One region of the Arthrobacter sp. TmtSoilC51 genome, then DNA from elsewhere that is predicted to be linked to it. Evidence: predicted binding sites of a transcription regulator. Region 1 holds the regulator's gene; the other holds the start of a gene.
The links. The regulator HrcA, encoded in region 1, represses chaperone genes, less so after heat shock. The targets are predictions, from matches to a motif close to TTNGCACTCGNNNNNNNCGAGTGCNAA.
Positions count from the first base shown of each region.

Region 2: a site for HrcA is predicted at 2,239-2,265, ahead of groL (chaperonin GroEL). Genes of this name have one in related genera too.

Region 1 is NZ_AP035877.1:3,029,870-3,037,908, reverse strand. Features, by position in the region: gene lepA (translation elongation factor 4) at 1-911, shown strand, start outside; gene hemW (radical SAM family heme chaperone HemW) at 912-2,141, shown strand; gene ACZ5G6_RS13820 (DUF4870 domain-containing protein) at 2,171-2,584, opposite strand; gene ACZ5G6_RS13815 (DUF3097 domain-containing protein) at 2,719-3,570, opposite strand; gene hrcA (heat-inducible transcriptional repressor HrcA) at 3,733-4,740, shown strand; gene dnaJ (molecular chaperone DnaJ) at 4,791-5,918, shown strand; gene ACZ5G6_RS13800 (16S rRNA (uracil(1498)-N(3))-methyltransferase) at 5,921-6,694, shown strand; gene ACZ5G6_RS13795 (GerMN domain-containing protein) at 6,741-7,613, opposite strand; gene ACZ5G6_RS13790 (PhoH family protein) at 8,036-8,039, shown strand, end outside.
Region 2 is NZ_AP035877.1:1,053,656-1,061,694, reverse strand. Features, by position in the region: gene ACZ5G6_RS05040 (RNase H family protein) at 1-203, opposite strand, end outside; gene groL (chaperonin GroEL) at 395-2,020, opposite strand; gene ACZ5G6_RS05030 (cold-shock protein) at 2,333-2,536, opposite strand; gene ACZ5G6_RS05025 (LytR C-terminal domain-containing protein) at 2,727-3,347, opposite strand; gene ACZ5G6_RS05020 (DUF3263 domain-containing protein) at 3,396-3,731, opposite strand; gene ACZ5G6_RS05015 (uracil-DNA glycosylase) at 3,840-4,607, shown strand; gene ACZ5G6_RS05010 (siderophore-interacting protein) at 4,660-5,499, shown strand; gene ACZ5G6_RS05005 (threonine/serine exporter family protein) at 5,512-6,999, opposite strand; gene ACZ5G6_RS05000 (peptidoglycan bridge formation glycyltransferase FemA/FemB family protein) at 7,028-8,039, opposite strand, start outside.

The DNA.
Region 1 (8,039 bases):
CGCTTGATGGAACTGACTACCCTGTCCTCCGCGATGCCCTCGAGAAACTGATGCTTAACGACGCCGCCCTGGTCTACGAGCCCGAGACGTCCGCTGCCCTGGGCTTTGGCTTCCGCGTCGGCTTCCTGGGTTTGCTGCACCTGGAAATCACCCGTGAGCGCCTCGAGCGCGAGTACAACCTCGACCTCATCTCCACAGCTCCCAACGTGGAGTACGAGGTCACGCTGGAGGACAAGAAGGTTGTCCACGTGACCAACCCCAGTGAGTACCCCACAGGCAAGATCGCCGAGGTCCGCGAGCCCATGGTGTCCGCTACGATCCTGGCGCCCAACGAGTTCGTTGGATCCATCATGGAGCTCTGCCAGAGCCGCCGTGGCCAGATGCGTGGCATGGACTACTTGTCCGAAGACCGCGTAGAGCTGCGCTACTGGATCCCGTTGGCCGAAATTGTGTTCGATTTCTTCGACCTCCTTAAGTCCAAGACGCGCGGCTACGCATCCTTGGACTGGAAAGCGGACGGCGAACAGGTTGCCGACCTCGTAAAGGTGGACATCCTTCTGCAGGGTGAGCAAGTGGATGCTTTCAGTGCCATCACCCACCGGGACAAGGCCTACGCCTACGGTGTCATGATGACCGGCAAGCTGCGCGAGCTCATCCCGCGGCAACAGTTCGAGGTGCCCATCCAGGCGGCCATCGGATCGCGCATTATTGCCCGCGAAAGCATCCGGGCCATCCGCAAGGACGTTCTTGCCAAGTGCTACGGCGGTGACATCACCCGTAAGCGCAAACTGCTTGAGAAGCAGAAGGAAGGCAAGAAGCGCATGAAGATGGTTGGTCGCGTTGAAGTGCCTCAGGAGGCTTTCATTGCCGCACTGACCACCGACGAGTCCAAGGACAAGGCCAAGAAGTAGATGCCCAGCGTCCTTCCTTTGGGCGACCCTGCACCTGCGGATGGCTTACTGCCCCCGCAGGTGCTGACCGGCGTCGAGCATCGCAAGTTCGGCCTCTACGTGCACATCCCGTTCTGCGCCGTGAGGTGCGGTTACTGCGACTTCAATACTTATACGGCCACGGAGCTCGGCGGTGGTGCATCGCAGGATGCCTATGCCCAAACGGCTGTCACGGAACTGGACTTTGCGGCAACGGCCCTGGATGCTTCCGGCTTGCCGGAGCGGCCGCTGAGCAGTGTATTTTTCGGCGGCGGAACACCCACGTTGCTACCTGCGGAGGACTTGGCGCGGATCCTGCGCGCCGCCGTCGGGCATTGGGGGCTTGAGCCCGGCGCGGAGGTGACCACCGAAGCCAACCCCGACTCCGTAACGCCCGCGTCGCTCAAGGTGCTGGCTGATGCCGGATTTACGCGCGTCTCCTTCGGCATGCAATCCGCGGTCCCGCATGTGCTTAAAGTGTTGGACCGCACCCATACCCCGAGTCGCGTTCCGCTGGTGGTGCAGTGGGCGCGGGAGGCTGGCCTCGCCGTTAGCCTGGACCTCATCTACGGCACGCCGGGCGAGTCGATGGCGGACTGGCAACTGTCCCTCGAGACCGCCCTATCCTATGAACCCGATCACATCAGCGCCTATGCGCTGATCGTGGAGGACGGCACAAAGCTCGCAGCCCAAATCCGGCGGGGCGAAGTTCCCGGAATCGACGACGACGACCACGCCGCCAAATATGAGCTCGCTGACAAACTGATTTCGGAAGCCGGCCTGACATGGTACGAGGTCAGTAACTGGTCGAAGACGCCTGAACAAGCCTGCCGTCACAACCTTGCCTATTGGCGGGGCGATGACTGGTGGGGGATTGGTCCGGGCGCCCACTCACACGTGGGCGGGGTCCGCTGGTGGAACGTAAAGCACCCAACGGCTTATGCCAACAGGCTTGCTGCAGGAGCCTCGCCGGCAGCTGGCCGGGAAACCCTCGACGCCGAAACCCGGGAAGTCGAGCGCATCATGCTTGAGGCGCGGCTTGGTACCGGGCTGGCGGTGGATGCGTTGGACAAAGTTGGCCGCCATGCGATGGCGGGACTTATCGCTGAAGAGCTGGTGGATCCGGTTGCGGCCTTCAAGGGCCGCCTTGTTCTTACGCTTAAGGGCCGACTACTGGCGGACGCCGTGGTGCGAAGGATTCTGCCGGACTGAATGCGGCAGTAGCCTGCAGAACCTGTGGGCTACTTGATCCAGCGCAGGTTGAGCTTGTAGCGGTGGGGCTGTCCGTGGTTGACACGAATACCGGCCGAGACTGAGAAGCACGTTAGAGCTACCCAGATTCCCGTGGCGATGACTGCAAAGATATTGCCGACCACGGGAAGCAGGACCAGGATATTTGCGAGCACCGCCGCGATGGTCGGCGGAAGTGTGAAGTTCAGTGCTTCCTTCGACTCCTGTGCCGTAAACGGCCCGCGATCACGGAAAATCAGATAGATCAGCAGGGACGGCAGGCATCCCAGAATTCCTCCGAAGTGCGCCAATGTGGCCCACTGCCGGTCTTCGCTTGCCGTCAGTGGGAGTGCGTTTGCAGGCGCGCCATGGTACTGGGGCTGGCCTGCGGCGCTGCCCGGTTCTTCAGGAGCGTTCTCTGCCACGGTGTCTTCCCTTTGCTGTAAAGATGCTGCGGTGTTGCTGTCCCAGAATACTGGGTCCCGGGTCATCCCGGGACCAACGCCCCGTTGCGTCCCTGAGGAAAGCGTATTCAGGGGCGCAGATCAGGAACTGGCATTCAGGGCGTAGTGAGGAAGTCGATGACTTCCTCCACCCTTCCCAGGAGCGAGGCTTCCAGGTCCGCATAGCTGCGTACCGCGCCGAGCAGGCGTTGCCAGCCGAGGCCAATGTCTTCAGCCGTTTCGTGCGGCCAACCGAAGGCGGCCAGAATCCCGGTCTTCCAGTCAGTCCCTCGTGGAACTTCCGGCCAACGCTCCATACCCAGCACTTTTGGCCGGATAGCTTGCCAGACATCCACGTAGGGGTGACCGACAATAAGGACGTTTCCGGCGGCTCCGGGCACCGTCATGGCTTCTTCGGCGATGCGCGATTCCTTTGAGCCCGCCACGAGGTGGTCTACCAGGATCCCGAGCCTGCGGCCCGGCCCGGGGGAGAACGCGGCGATCGCCGACTTGAGGTCGTCCACGCCGTGGAGTGGCTCGACCACGATGCCCTCAATGCGGAGATCGTCGCCCCAAACTTTCTCCACCAGTTCGGCGTCGTGCTTGCCTTCTACCCAGATGCGGCTCGCCTTGGCCACCTGGGCACGCTGGCCCGTGACCTTCACGGAACCAGACGCCGTCCGTCCTGCTTGCACAGGCGTAGCCGGAGCCTTTGCGGCAGGAGGCATGAGCCGAATGGCCTGGCCTTCAAGCAGGAAGCCAAACCCAAGCTGGAAGGACTTTGTCTTGCCGCGCCTGTCCTCCAGGGAGACGATGTGCATGCCCCCGGATTTCTCCACCCGGGTAACCTCGCCCACCCAGCCGGACTGGACATCTTCCAGGACCATTCCGCGCTGGACGGCTACCTCGGGGAGTTTGCGTTTGGCAGGAGCGGACAGATCCTGCGGGCCCCACGTGTCGAAAGCCAAGGACTTCATACCCCTTTGTGCTGGTTGTGCTGGGAATAACTCCCGCGGGCGGTTTCAATGCTAGCAACGCCCTGGCTCATACTAGACTTGTTAGCACTTAGGCATGTTGAGTGCTAAGTATTGGTCCGATGTAGGCCCGGACAGTCGTCAGGAGGTGTTGCAATGAGTGAGCCACGCAAGCTTGAGGTGCTGCGCGCAATCGTTGAGGATTATGTGCATTCCCGCGAGCCTGTTGGATCCAAGGCACTTGTGGAGCGGCACCATCTCGGCGTTTCCAGCGCCACCATCCGCAATGATATGGCCGTACTTGAAGAAGAGGGCCTCATCGCGGCGCCGCACACCAGCGCGGGCCGGATCCCCACGGACAAGGGCTATCGGCTGTTCGTGGACCGAATCTCGCAGGTCAAGCCGTTGTCCGCCGCGGAGCGTCGAGCCATCCATTCGCTCCTGGAGGGGCCGGACGACCTCGATGACATCCTTGAGCGCACAGTCAGGCTGCTGTCGCAACTGACCAACCAGGTCGCCGTCGTTCAGTACCCACACTCCAACCGGGCGTTGGTCCGCCACGTAGAGTTTGTCCTCCTGGCACCAAAGCAGGTGCTCGTTGTGCTCATCGCAGATACGGGAAGCGTTGGCCAGAAGGTCATCGAGGCCGGCTCCGATGTCAGCAACGAGGCCCTGATGTCTCTGCGTTCCAGGTTCCTTGGCAGTATCGCGGGAACCCAGCTGGCTTTGCTGCCGCAGGTGTTGCCTTCCGTGGTGGCACTGTGCCCGCCGGACCTTCGGGGGATCGCGCAGCATCTTGCCCATGGTCTGCAGGCGCTGAGTGACACCAGCCGTGAAGAGCGCATCGTCCTTGCCGGAACAGCCAACCTTGCGCGCTCCAACGTGGACTTTCCGTTGAGTATTGGGCCAGTGCTGGAGGCCCTTGAGGAACAAGTTGTCATGCTCCGGTTGTTGTCCGACATGGGGGATGATCCTCGCGGGGTGTCAGTGAGCATCGGGCGCGAGAATCCCTATGACGGCCTGGCTGAGGCATCAGTCGTGGCAACGGGGTATGGCTCCGGCGCCAAGGTGGGAATCCTCGGACCAACCCGGATGGACTATCCCACCACCATGGCTGCCGTGCGCGCCGTGGCCCGTTACCTTTCCCGCATTCTCGGCGGCTGACGCCAGCCCCGAGGTAAGAATCGCAGTACAACAAGGAAGAGATACCGACTTTGAGCAGCCACTATGACGTTTTGGGAGTCTCGCCGGAAGCCACCGGGGAAGAGATCAAGAAGGCGTACCGCAAGTTGGCGCGCAAGCTTCACCCGGACGTCAACCCTGGTGAGGATGTCGCGGAGCAGTTCAAAGCCGTGACGCATGCCTACGAAGTGCTGTCCGACCCCCAAAAGCGCCGCGTCTACGATGCCACCGGTAACGAGAACGGCACTGACAACGGCTTTGGTGGCGGCTACTCCGGCCAAGGCTTTGCGTTCCAGGACATCTTCGATACCTTCTTCGGCGGTGGCGGCGGACACGCTGGTCCGGCCTCCCGCGTACGCAGGGGCCAGGATGCACTCATCAGCGTCCGCATCGACCTCAAAGACGCCGTGTTCGGTGTCAACAAGAAGCTCGAAGTTGATACGGCCGTTGTCTGCCCCACGTGTGATGGCAGCTGCTGCCGGCCTGGCACGCACCCGGAGCGTTGTGACATTTGTGGCGGCAGCGGCCAGGTCCAGCGGGCTGTTCGTTCCATCCTGGGCCAGGTCATGACCACGGCGCCGTGTGGTTCCTGCGAGGGCTTCGGTACGGTCATCAAGGATCCCTGCAACGAGTGCAACGGGCAGGGGCGCATCCGCAGCCGCCGTTCCCTCACCATCAAGGTCCCTGCCGGTGTTGCCACGGGTACCCGCATCCAGCTCTCCGGGCAGGGCGAGGCGGGACCGGCTGGCGGACCTGCGGGCGATCTTTACGTAGAGATCCGCGTCAACAATGACTCCACGTATATCCGTGAAGGCGACGATCTGCACGCAACTCTGAGCGTTCCGATGACCGCAGCCGCCTTGGGCACGGAACTGACCCTGGAAACCTTTGACGGGCCCCAGGAGATCGATGTCAAGGCCGGCACCCAGTCCGGCGAGGTCATCACTCTTCGCGGTTTGGGCGTTACCCACCTCAGGGGCTACGGCCGCGGCGATCTCAAGGTGCACCTGCACGTTGAGACACCGGTCAAGCTGGATCCCGCACAGGAAGAGCTGTTGCAGCAGCTTGCCAAGTTGCGCGGAGAGCAGTTCAGCGAAGGCAAACTCGTGGCCAGCGGCGGCATGTTCGCCAAGCTGCGGGACAAGCTCGGTAACCTGTAGCGGTGAGCAACCCCGTTTTCTTCGCGCCCGCCGGGAGCCTGGATGGCGTTGAGCCGGGCGCTTTGTTCGCCATTGACGGTGCAGAAGCCAGGCATGCCGTAACGGTGAAGAGGCTCACGGTGGGTGAAGCCGTGGACATTGCCGATGGCGCAGGGGCCCGCCTCACGGGCACAGTGGCAGAGGTTGGTCCCGGAAGCTTGTCCGTCAAGGCATCCGAGGTAGTTTTCGAAGAGCAGCCTGACGTGCGTCTGGTACTTGTTCAAGCATTGGCCAAGGGTGACCGTGACGAGCTGGCTATTGAAACAGCCACAGAACTGGGCATTGATGCCGTGATCCCTTGGCAGGCTGAGCGATCCATTGTCCGCTGGAAGGGCGATCGCGCTGCCAAGGCCCACGCGAAGTGGCAGTCAGTGGTCACTGCCGCGGCCAAGCAGGCCCGCAGGGCATGGATACCCGAGGTGCGTCCCATCCTGGATTCCGGGGCGTTGGCAAAGGCTGTTGCTTCGGCAGACTTGGCCGTAATCCTTCACGAGGACGCAAAGAGACCCCTACGGGCAGTGCTTGAAGCGCTGGTGGAGACGAAGGGCACCGGGCTGGATTCACCCCGTGAGGTCCTCCTGATTGTCGGCCCCGAGGGTGGCATCTCGCCGCGCGAGGTGACGCGCCTCAGTGACGCTGGAGCGGTCACGGCTTTGTTGGGACATCATGTCCTGAGGTCCTCGACGGCGGGACCAGCCGCCGTCGTACTCGCCTCTGACGTCCTGGGCCGCTGGTAGGCTGTTTCGGCCTACAGCCGCCCCTGGCCGACGCCCGCCGCTGATCTTAGCCGACGCTGAAAAGCCGGGTGTCCGTGGTTGATGCGTTTGCTTGCCCGGAGTCCTGAACCTGGGCCACCCGCAATTCGTACTTCCCGGGCTTCAGGGTCGCGCTGAAGGAGAACACGCCGAATTGTCCCGGCTCTCCTGTGGCCTTCGTCTGGCCGGTGAGCAGGCTGGTTTTTTCGCCGCTGCCATTGTCCTGGAGGATCTGCCAGCTCACGGGCTTGGAGCTGTCAGTACTCCGGCCATTGAATTTGACGGAACCCGCGGGGAGCGAGGTGTCCTCTTGCGGATCGATAATCCACAGCGGCGCTACCAAGGAGGCGTCCCTGGCCATGGGCTGACCAAGCCGCACCTGGCCGAAGGCCATGAAGTCCGTATGGCCGTCCACCAGGATGACCACCTGGATTTGCTGGCCGGAGTTGATCAGGCCCGATGACGAGGCTGCCGCGGTAGCTGTGTAGACCAGCTGCTGTACCGCCCTTTGCGCCATGCCTGCATCAAGGTTGGAATTGAAGGCGTCGCGCGAAATATCAACAGTGATGACGTTCTTGCCCGAAATGGATGTTGCCAGGCTGCCTGGATCCTGCCAGGGCGTAAAAAAGTCGTGGTCCAACGGCTTTTCGGCCATCATGATCCGCAGCGCCGTGGTTACGGGGTTTCCATCGCCCCGGATGTCCCTGAATTCGCGGTACAGGTAGACATCGTCCTTGCTCCGACCAATCCAGTACACCGGGATCTTTGTTGATGCTTGGGTGGTCTCCAGAGGAGCGTTGCTGGCGGGCGCCTCCTGGAGGCTGACCGGCGGCGGGCTGGAGGTGGCCTGGGTGGATCCGCCGTTGGCGATGCACCCGGTCAGCAGCAGGACAGCAAGCATCGCAGGCGCTGCGACGACGGATTTGTTCCGCTTTCGCCCGCCAGGCTGGTGGCTTGCTGACTGCGTGATGGGGTGTCCCTTGCCTTGCGGCTGGCGGTGTCGCCAGCCCTTTTCGAATGCGCGTATTCTTTCTACCCGCCCTGCCAGCTTGGCATATCGTCGACGGCGGCTGGCCGGGTTTGCGGATACTGGCAGTAACTGAAACAGGATTGATACCCGCTTGATGCCGAGTTGAGACAAAATGTCGTCCGCCAGCGAACTGTGCACGTGGACGAAGCACGCGCGTACGCCCTGGGCGTGCCGGGCTGGCGTAGGATTGAAGGCATTCCGGCATATGGCCTGGCGGTTAAGCCAGTCCCGTTGTCGAAACGATGGACTAACTGTATTCCGACCGGAGGAGAAGAGGCCGCACGGCCACCACTATGA
Region 2 (8,039 bases), 2.0 Mb from region 1:
CTGTCGCACAGGATCAGCAGTTCTTCGTCGGGCACGTGGGCCGTGGAGCGGAACAGGTCCAGGACGGCCATCAGCTCGCCCATGTTGTTGGTGCCGTGTGGCCAGCCCCCTGCGCGCCAACAGGAGTCATCAACGTACCAGGCCCATCCGGCCGGCCCAGGATTGCCGAGGGCAGAGCCATCGGCGGCAGCAATAATCGTCATGCATTCAATCCTGCCAGACCACACAGACACTGAAAGCCTGATAACACCCAACTGGGGGACAGCACCTGTCGCTACGGGCCCTCATAAGAGCCCGATCTGTCCCCTACTTGGTTCTTAACGCCGACGGCGGCCCCCACCCGAAGGTGTGGACCGCCGTCGTTTGCTGTGTAGCGTGACTTAGCGCAGGAGGCTTAGAAGCCGCCCATGCCGCCCATGTCGTCGCCACCGGCAGCCGGAGCGTTCTTCTCAGGCTTGTCGGCAACTACGGCCTCGGTGGTCAGGAAGAGACCAGCGATGGAAGCAGCGTTCTGGAGGGCCGAGCGGGTGACCTTTACGGGGTCGTTGACGCCGGCAGCCAGCAGGTCTTCGTAGACACCCGTGGCAGCGTTCAGGCCGTGGCCGGAAGGCAGGCCGCGAACCTTGTCGACAACAACACCCGGCTCGAGGCCAGCGTTGAAAGCGATCTGCTTGAGCGGAGCGTCGATGGCAACCTTGACGATGTTGGCACCTGTTGCCTCGTCACCCTGCAGGGTGAGGTTGGCGAAGGCCTTGGCACCGGCCTGGATGAGGGCAACGCCACCACCAGCAACGATGCCTTCTTCAACGGCAGCCTTTGCGTTGCGGACAGCGTCCTCAATGCGGTGCTTGCGTTCCTTGAGCTCAACTTCGGTTGCGGCACCGGCCTTGATGACTGCAACGCCGCCGGCCAGCTTGGCCAGGCGTTCCTGCAGCTTCTCGCGGTCGTAGTCGGAATCGGAGTTCTCGATCTCGGCACGGATCTGGGCAACACGGCCAGCGATCTGGTCGGCGTCGCCGGCACCTTCAACGATGGTGGTCTCGTCCTTGGTAACAACAACCTTGCGGGCGGTACCGAGGAGCTCCAGGCCAGCGTTCTCCAGCTTGAGGCCAACCTCTTCCGAGATGACCTGGCCACCGGTGAGGATGGCGATGTCGGCGAGCTGTGCCTTGCGGCGGTCACCGAAGCCCGGAGCCTTGACAGCTACAGACTTGAAGGTGCCACGGATCTTGTTGACGATCAGGGTGGCCAGGGCCTCGCCCTCGATGTCTTCGGCGATGATCAGCAGCGGCTTGTTGGACTGCATGACCTTCTCCAGAACCGTGACGAGTTCCTTCACGTTGGAGATCTTGGAGTTGACGATCAGGATGTACGGGTCCTCAAGGACCGTTTCCTGGCGCTCAGCGTCGGTGACGAAGTAAGCGGAGATGTAACCCTTGTCGAAGCGCATGCCTTCGGTGAGCTCGAGCTCCAGGCCAAAGGTGTTGGATTCCTCGACCGTGATGACGCCTTCCTTGCCCACCTTGTCCAGGGCTTCGGCGATCAGGCTGCCGATTTCCGGGTCACCGGCGGAGATGGAAGCCGTGGCTGCGATCTCTTCCTTGGTCTCGATCTCCTTGGCGGAGGCGAGCAGCTCGGTGATGACGGCCTCAACGGCCTTCTCGATGCCGCGCTTCAGGGACAGGGGGTCGGCGCCGGCGGCAACGTTGCGCAGGCCTTCCTTGACCAGTGCCTGGGCGAGAACCGTAGCGGTGGTGGTACCGTCGCCAGCGACGTCATCCGTCTTCTTGGCAACTTCCTTGACCAGTTCTGCACCGATCTTCTCGTAAGGATCGTCCAGCTCGATCTCCTTGGCGATGGAAACGCCATCGTTGGTGATCGTGGGGGCGCCCCACTTCTTTTCGAGGACGACGTTGCGTCCACGCGGGCCGAGGGTGACCTTGACGGCGTCGGCGAGGATGTTCAGGCCCCGCTCGAGGCCGCGGCGTGCCTCTTCATCAAATGCAATGATCTTGGCCATAACGGCGGTAGTCCTTTCGGGACAGTCGTTAAGAAGGAACCTGTCAGATAGGGTGCCCGCGACGGACGGTCCTTTGCTTGCGGCCTCTGTATGCCCCGCGCGCCGGACCTCACCCCACCAAGGTGTTTCTTGATCCTCCTCCGTTCCGAGAGCCGTCCGCCGCCGGCGTAAGCCGGGCCGGAGTTAGCAGTCGAAGCGTAGGAGTGCTAAATCAATAATTAGCACTCGACCGGGGAGAGTGCAAGCAGAGGCGCCACTTTGAGCTATAAACAAAGGGGTTTCAGCCGTTAGCTGACGTGACCGGCGCAGGAACTATGCGACGCGGACGCTTTCAGCCTGCGGACCCTTCTGGCCTTCGCCCAATTCAAACTCCACCCGCTGGCCTTCTTCCAGGGCTCGGAAGCCTTCCATTTGAATGGCAGACCAGTGCACGAAGACGTCGTCCCCGGAGTCATCCACAGTGATGAAGCCGTACCCTTTTTCGGCGTTGAACCATTTGACGGTTCCCAAAGCCATGATGCCCACACTTTCGCAGTAGCCAAGACCGGTTGCCGGGATCTCCGGACCGGAATCAATCCACTGTAACCACAGTCACTATCCAAGCGCTGCTGTGCAGGGTCCCACCATGACTTTTGTTATTGAGGCTTAACCGAGTTGCGGCTTTCGGGCCTGAAACCCACTGAAAAACAGCGGGAAGTCAGCGGAATTACTGGTAGCCAGGTCCCACAACAACCACCAGCGGCTGCTGTATTTCAGGGGATTCAACAACCGCGGTGATACCGAGGAGCTTCCCCAGCGCCTCTGCGTTGGCCTTCTGCCCGGGAACGTTGTAGAAGACCACGGAGGACTGCTGCGGGAGGCCGCCCCAGTTCCCCACGGTTCCCAACGCCCAGCCATCGCCTTGTACGAGGCCCGCGACGCGGCTGGCGAGTCCAGCCGTAGCCGTGCCGTTGTAAACGGCCACAGCCACCGTCTTGTCCACCGGCGCAGAGGAAGGGGTTCCGGAAGGTTCGGCTGAAGGCGTCGTCCCCGGGCTCGGCTCACCGGAAGCGATGGGAGCGTTGCTTGATTCGGTCGGTGCAGCAGAAGGGGAGGTTTCGCTCTGCTGGGGCGCCGGCGTCGAAACGCTTGTGGACGCGCCAGGGGCCACCAAGCCAAGCCGCGGAAGTATCAGGAAAGCCACGAGTCCCAGCACCAAGGCCACGGCTCCAACGGTCAGGACCGGCCATAAATTGGGACGGACTGTCTCCTGGGCGTCGCGATGCACGCCCTGCCGGGAGCTGTTCTGTGGGACCCGGTCGAATTCATCCTTGGCAAATTTGGTCATGGTGAAGCGTTGTCCTTGCTGGTTGCTGCTGACGATCAGCCTGGCGATTTACGCGTCGGACCCCAAGCGCCGCGCTGTCCGCGCACGTTGGCGCGACGTACGTAGTCTACGCAATCTCTTCACAAGCATGGGATCGTGGGCCAACGCATCCTCGGTATCGATAAGTGCGTTCAGGATCTGGTAGTAGTGTGTGGCGGAGAGATCGAACATCTCCCGGATGGCCTGTTCCTTGGCGCCTGCATACTTCCACCATTGCCGCTCCAAAGCCAACATTTGTTGGTCACGGTCGCTCAGAGGCGAGTCGCTGCGGGTCCCGGCCGCCAGGTCTTCAAGGGCCAAACCGGTAGCCTGCGGCGCCATTGGTTCCGGTGCTGGTTCTGCCACGGCACACTCCTTGACGCTGGTTGGGGGAAAATGTCCTACCCCCATGTTACGGGCGAATAACAACGATGTCATTCGCACCGCCGATGCCATGGAGGAGACAATAACTAGGTGACTGGCGAAGATGCACTGTTTGACCTGGAACCTGCCGGCGTGGCCGATCCGGGCTTCGACGAGCTTGTTGACCTGCCCTTGGAAGAGTTGATGGCCGAGGATTGGGCGGACGCGTTACGGCCCGTGGAAGGACAACTCCGTGAAGCCCTGGCATTTGTTGCAGCTCAGTCTGACCAAGGCATCCAAGTCCTTCCTGCAGCCACGAACCTCCTCCGGGCTTTCCGTCGACCACTGGCTGACGTCAAGGTACTCATCCTTGGCCAGGATCCCTACCCAACGCCGGGACACGCCGTCGGGCTTTCCTTTGCCGTTTCACGGCACACGCGGCCCATCCCCCGGAGCCTGGCGAATATCTATCGTGAACTCCACGACGACCTGGGGCTCCCGCCGCGCATCCATGGCGACCTTACGGCATGGACGGATCAAGGCGTCCTGCTGCTGAACCGGGTCCTCAGCGTCGCGGCAGGAAGCGCCGGATCACACAGGGGCAAAGGCTGGGAGGCAATCACGACGGCGGCCGTCAGGGCGGTAGCCCATCGCACCGACGGTGCAGGACGCCGGAGCCCCCTGGTAGCGATTCTGTGGGGGAAGGACGCCGAAGCGGTCACGCCGCTGCTGGATGGCACACCGGCAATCACTTCGGTGCACCCTAGTCCCCTTTCGGCATCCCGTGGTTTCTTTGGTTCCAAGCCGTTCAGCCGAACCAACCAACTGTTGTCGGCACAGGGCGCAGAGCCCGTCAATTGGGAACTACCCATCTTGTAACCTTCGACTCATACCGAGGTGGCACCCGACGAATTAGCTTAGGCTTGCCTACATGGCTGCCCTACCCGTTACTTCGTCCGCTACCCGGAACACGCGCCCGCAGGTCAACCTGACTGTCCTGCGCAAAGAATGGCTCTCACCCCACATGGTGCGGATCGTCGCCGGTGGCCCAGGGTTCAGCGACTACGCGAACAACGACTACGTGGACCGGTACGTCAAAATCGTGTTCCCCCAGCAGGGTGTTGACTACCAACTTCCCCTGGACCTGTGGGCCATCCGCGAAACCATGCCTCGCGGGCAATGGCCCCACACACGGACGTACACCATCCGCTGGGTGAACCTTGAAGCCCAGGAGCTGGCGATCGACTTCGTCGTCCATGGCGACGAAGGTCTGGCCGGGCCCTGGGCAGCTGCGGCGGAACCCGGCGACCCGCTGATTTTTACCGGCCCCGGCGGTGCCTACAACCCCGCGCCCGACGCCGATTGGCACCTGTTCGCCGGCGACGACGCCGCGATTCCAGCCATCGCAGCCTGCATAGAGTCGCTCGCCACGGATGCCCGTGGACATGCGTTCCTCGAGGTGGACAGCGCGGAGGACATCCTGCCTATTTCTGCTCCTGCCGGCGTGGAACTCCATTGGCTGCAGCGCAACGGAGTACCAGCCGGATCAAGCGAGCTGCTGCTTGAGGCACTTCGCGAACTGCAATGGCTCCCCGGCCGCGTAGACGTCTTTGCGCATGGCGAACGGGGCTACATGAAGGGCCTGCGGGAGATCTTCTTCGGCCAGCGGGGCCTGGAGCGTTCGCAGGTTTCACTGTCCGGGTACTGGGCACAGGGCCGGGTTGAGGAAGTTTTCCAGGCCGAGAAGAAGCTCCCCGTAGGGCAGATCTAGCGGCGGGCAGATCTAGCGGCGCCTCACCCGGCGTCGCTCGTTACTGGACAGTCCCTTGGTCAGTGGCCTCGCGAGGTTGTCGCCGAGCACGATTCCTGCTGCCACTCCCAGGACAATCGCGCCTGCGTTGAGCATGCCCCCGGCACCCTGGAGAATGTCCGCTTCCTCGATGGTCAATACATACATTGAACGGAATATGGTCAGGCCCGGTAGCAGGATGAGCGCGGCCGGAACGGCAACCACCAGTTGGGGAGCACCAAGCTTCAGCGCCACTACCCGAGCGAGGAGGCCGATTGCCACCGCCGATACAGCCGGCGATAAGCGGTCCCCAAAGCCGGCGGTAGTAGCCCCCCACAAGACGAAGAAGCCAACCAGGCCGACTGCCGCCGTCGGGAGTAACAGTCGCATCTGGGTCTGTTCGGTGACGCCGATAGCAACTACCGCGATGGCAATCAGAATGGTTTGGCCCCACAAAGGATACGCATCCGGGAATGTTTTGGTGACGTCCAGGACTTCGCTGCCCATGAGGGTCCCGACCACGACGGCAACGGCGATGCCAGCGACGATCGCGCCGAAGGTGAGCAGCGTGGAGAGGAACCGTCCGGCAGCCGTTACGGGGAAGCCGTTAATCGCGTCCTGCACGGAAGACACAAGCCTGCCCGTCGGAAGCAACAAGAGGATTCCGCCCGCAACCACAATGGACGGAGCAATGTCAGCACCGGCCCAACGCAGCATCAGGGCGATGAACGTGACCAGGAACGAGCACGCCATGGTGACGAAGAAGTCCGGAGTGCGCCACCGGCTCAGTTGCCGTGCAACCAAACTGATCAGCAAGTTGGAGCCAAAGGCCAGGGCTGACGCGCCAGGACCACCGCCCAGGACGCCCACGAACACCGCGGCGAACACAGCGAACGCCACAGTGACCATCCACCGAGGGAACGGCTTGGCGCTGCGGACGATGTCATTCAATCGACGAACTGCTTCGTCGCGGCCCACTCCCCCGGCCACAATGTCCGTAACCAATTGATGCACTTGGGCGAGGCCCGCGTAGTTATTCGTCCACGAGCGGACCACCCGTAACAGCGTGATCGGTGTCTGGTCCTTCGGCGCATAATTGATGGCCACCGACTGGTTGGTGATGTCCACTTCAACGTTCTTCAAGCCAAGGGCCGCGGTCACGGCAATCATGCTTGTCTCAACTTCAAGGGCCCCTGCGCCGTAGCGGAACATGACTTCGGCCAGATGCAAGGCGAAGTCGATGGTCTTACGCGCTGAGGCGTCTACGCCGAGAACTTGGATGGTCGGGTTGGCGTAGGGACTACCCGCGAGCCGGTCCACGATGTTCATGGGGGCAGTGGGCGGGCTATCGCCTTGCACCAAGCGCATCAGCATGCGCTTGGCATTGGCGTTCTGCCGGATTTGCGATGGCCGCATCGGCTGGGTCTTGGGCAAGCCGTCAGTGTGAGGCCTGCCGCCGGAGCCCTCAGGGCGTTCAGTCACGCAGTGTTCCTCCCTTGGCTTTCGTTGATTAGTTCTTCCCCCGGAATTTCCTCAGCAGGTTTCCGCGCTCCGGCAATTTTGCCAGTACCGTCTTGGCGGCACCTGCAAGCTTCCTGACCGCCTGGTAAGCGGTGAAGATTACCGGATTCACCGGCGCCACGAAGTCTCCCACCAGTTGGACTACCTCGCCGCCAAAGCCCTTCTTGAATTCGTAGCCGCCGTGGCCGGTCTCGTCCTGGCCCTGGATACCAAACGTGCCGTAGAAGTTGTAGCGCGAGTAGCCGTTGTTCAGCGCGTGCAACATCATGCCCCAATACAGGGACGTAGCACCGTTGAAGTAGATGTAATCCTGGACGGTGCCGCCGATGACGCATACGACTTCATCGCCGGAGCAAGCGAAGTGGATCGCCGCTACGGTAGCCACGCCCACGGAGTCGGGGAAGCGTTCGATGTCCTTGAGGCTCCGCTCGTAACTATCCACGAGATCCTGGACAACCTTGACGCGGTTGGCCTTCTTCTTGCTCCCGGTTTCCTCCACCTCTCGCTTGAGGTCCGCGAGCGTCTTGGATTCGGCATCCAGGCGCTCCGTGATCGAGGCCCTGTATTCGGGGATGTTGATCTTGGCCATCATGAGCTTGGTGAACTCATCCGAGGTGTTGCGGAGTAGTTGCTCGTAGTACTCACGCTCGCGGTACGTAAATCCCTTTTCATCACCAGCGGTGCTCAGCGCGTTGTAGAAATCGTCCAAGGTTTCCAGCGTGGCCTGTTCCAGGTAAACGCCATTCTTTTCGGCTTTCCGGATGGCCTTGCGCGTGCGGTAGTTCATGCCCATGATGAGCTCTTCGGAATCAGCGATCCCGTCCAGCTTCTTGACGAACATCCAGTTAATGTTCGCGAAATTCATGTCAAAGCCCTGGTGTTTGAAGCCAAGTCCCGCCAGTTCCTTCAGCAGTGGACGGTTGTCCTCCACCTCCGGGTGCTCCGCCCCGTCCTCGTCCCGGGCGATGTACTTGACGTTGGGTGAGATGCGCAGCTCAGCA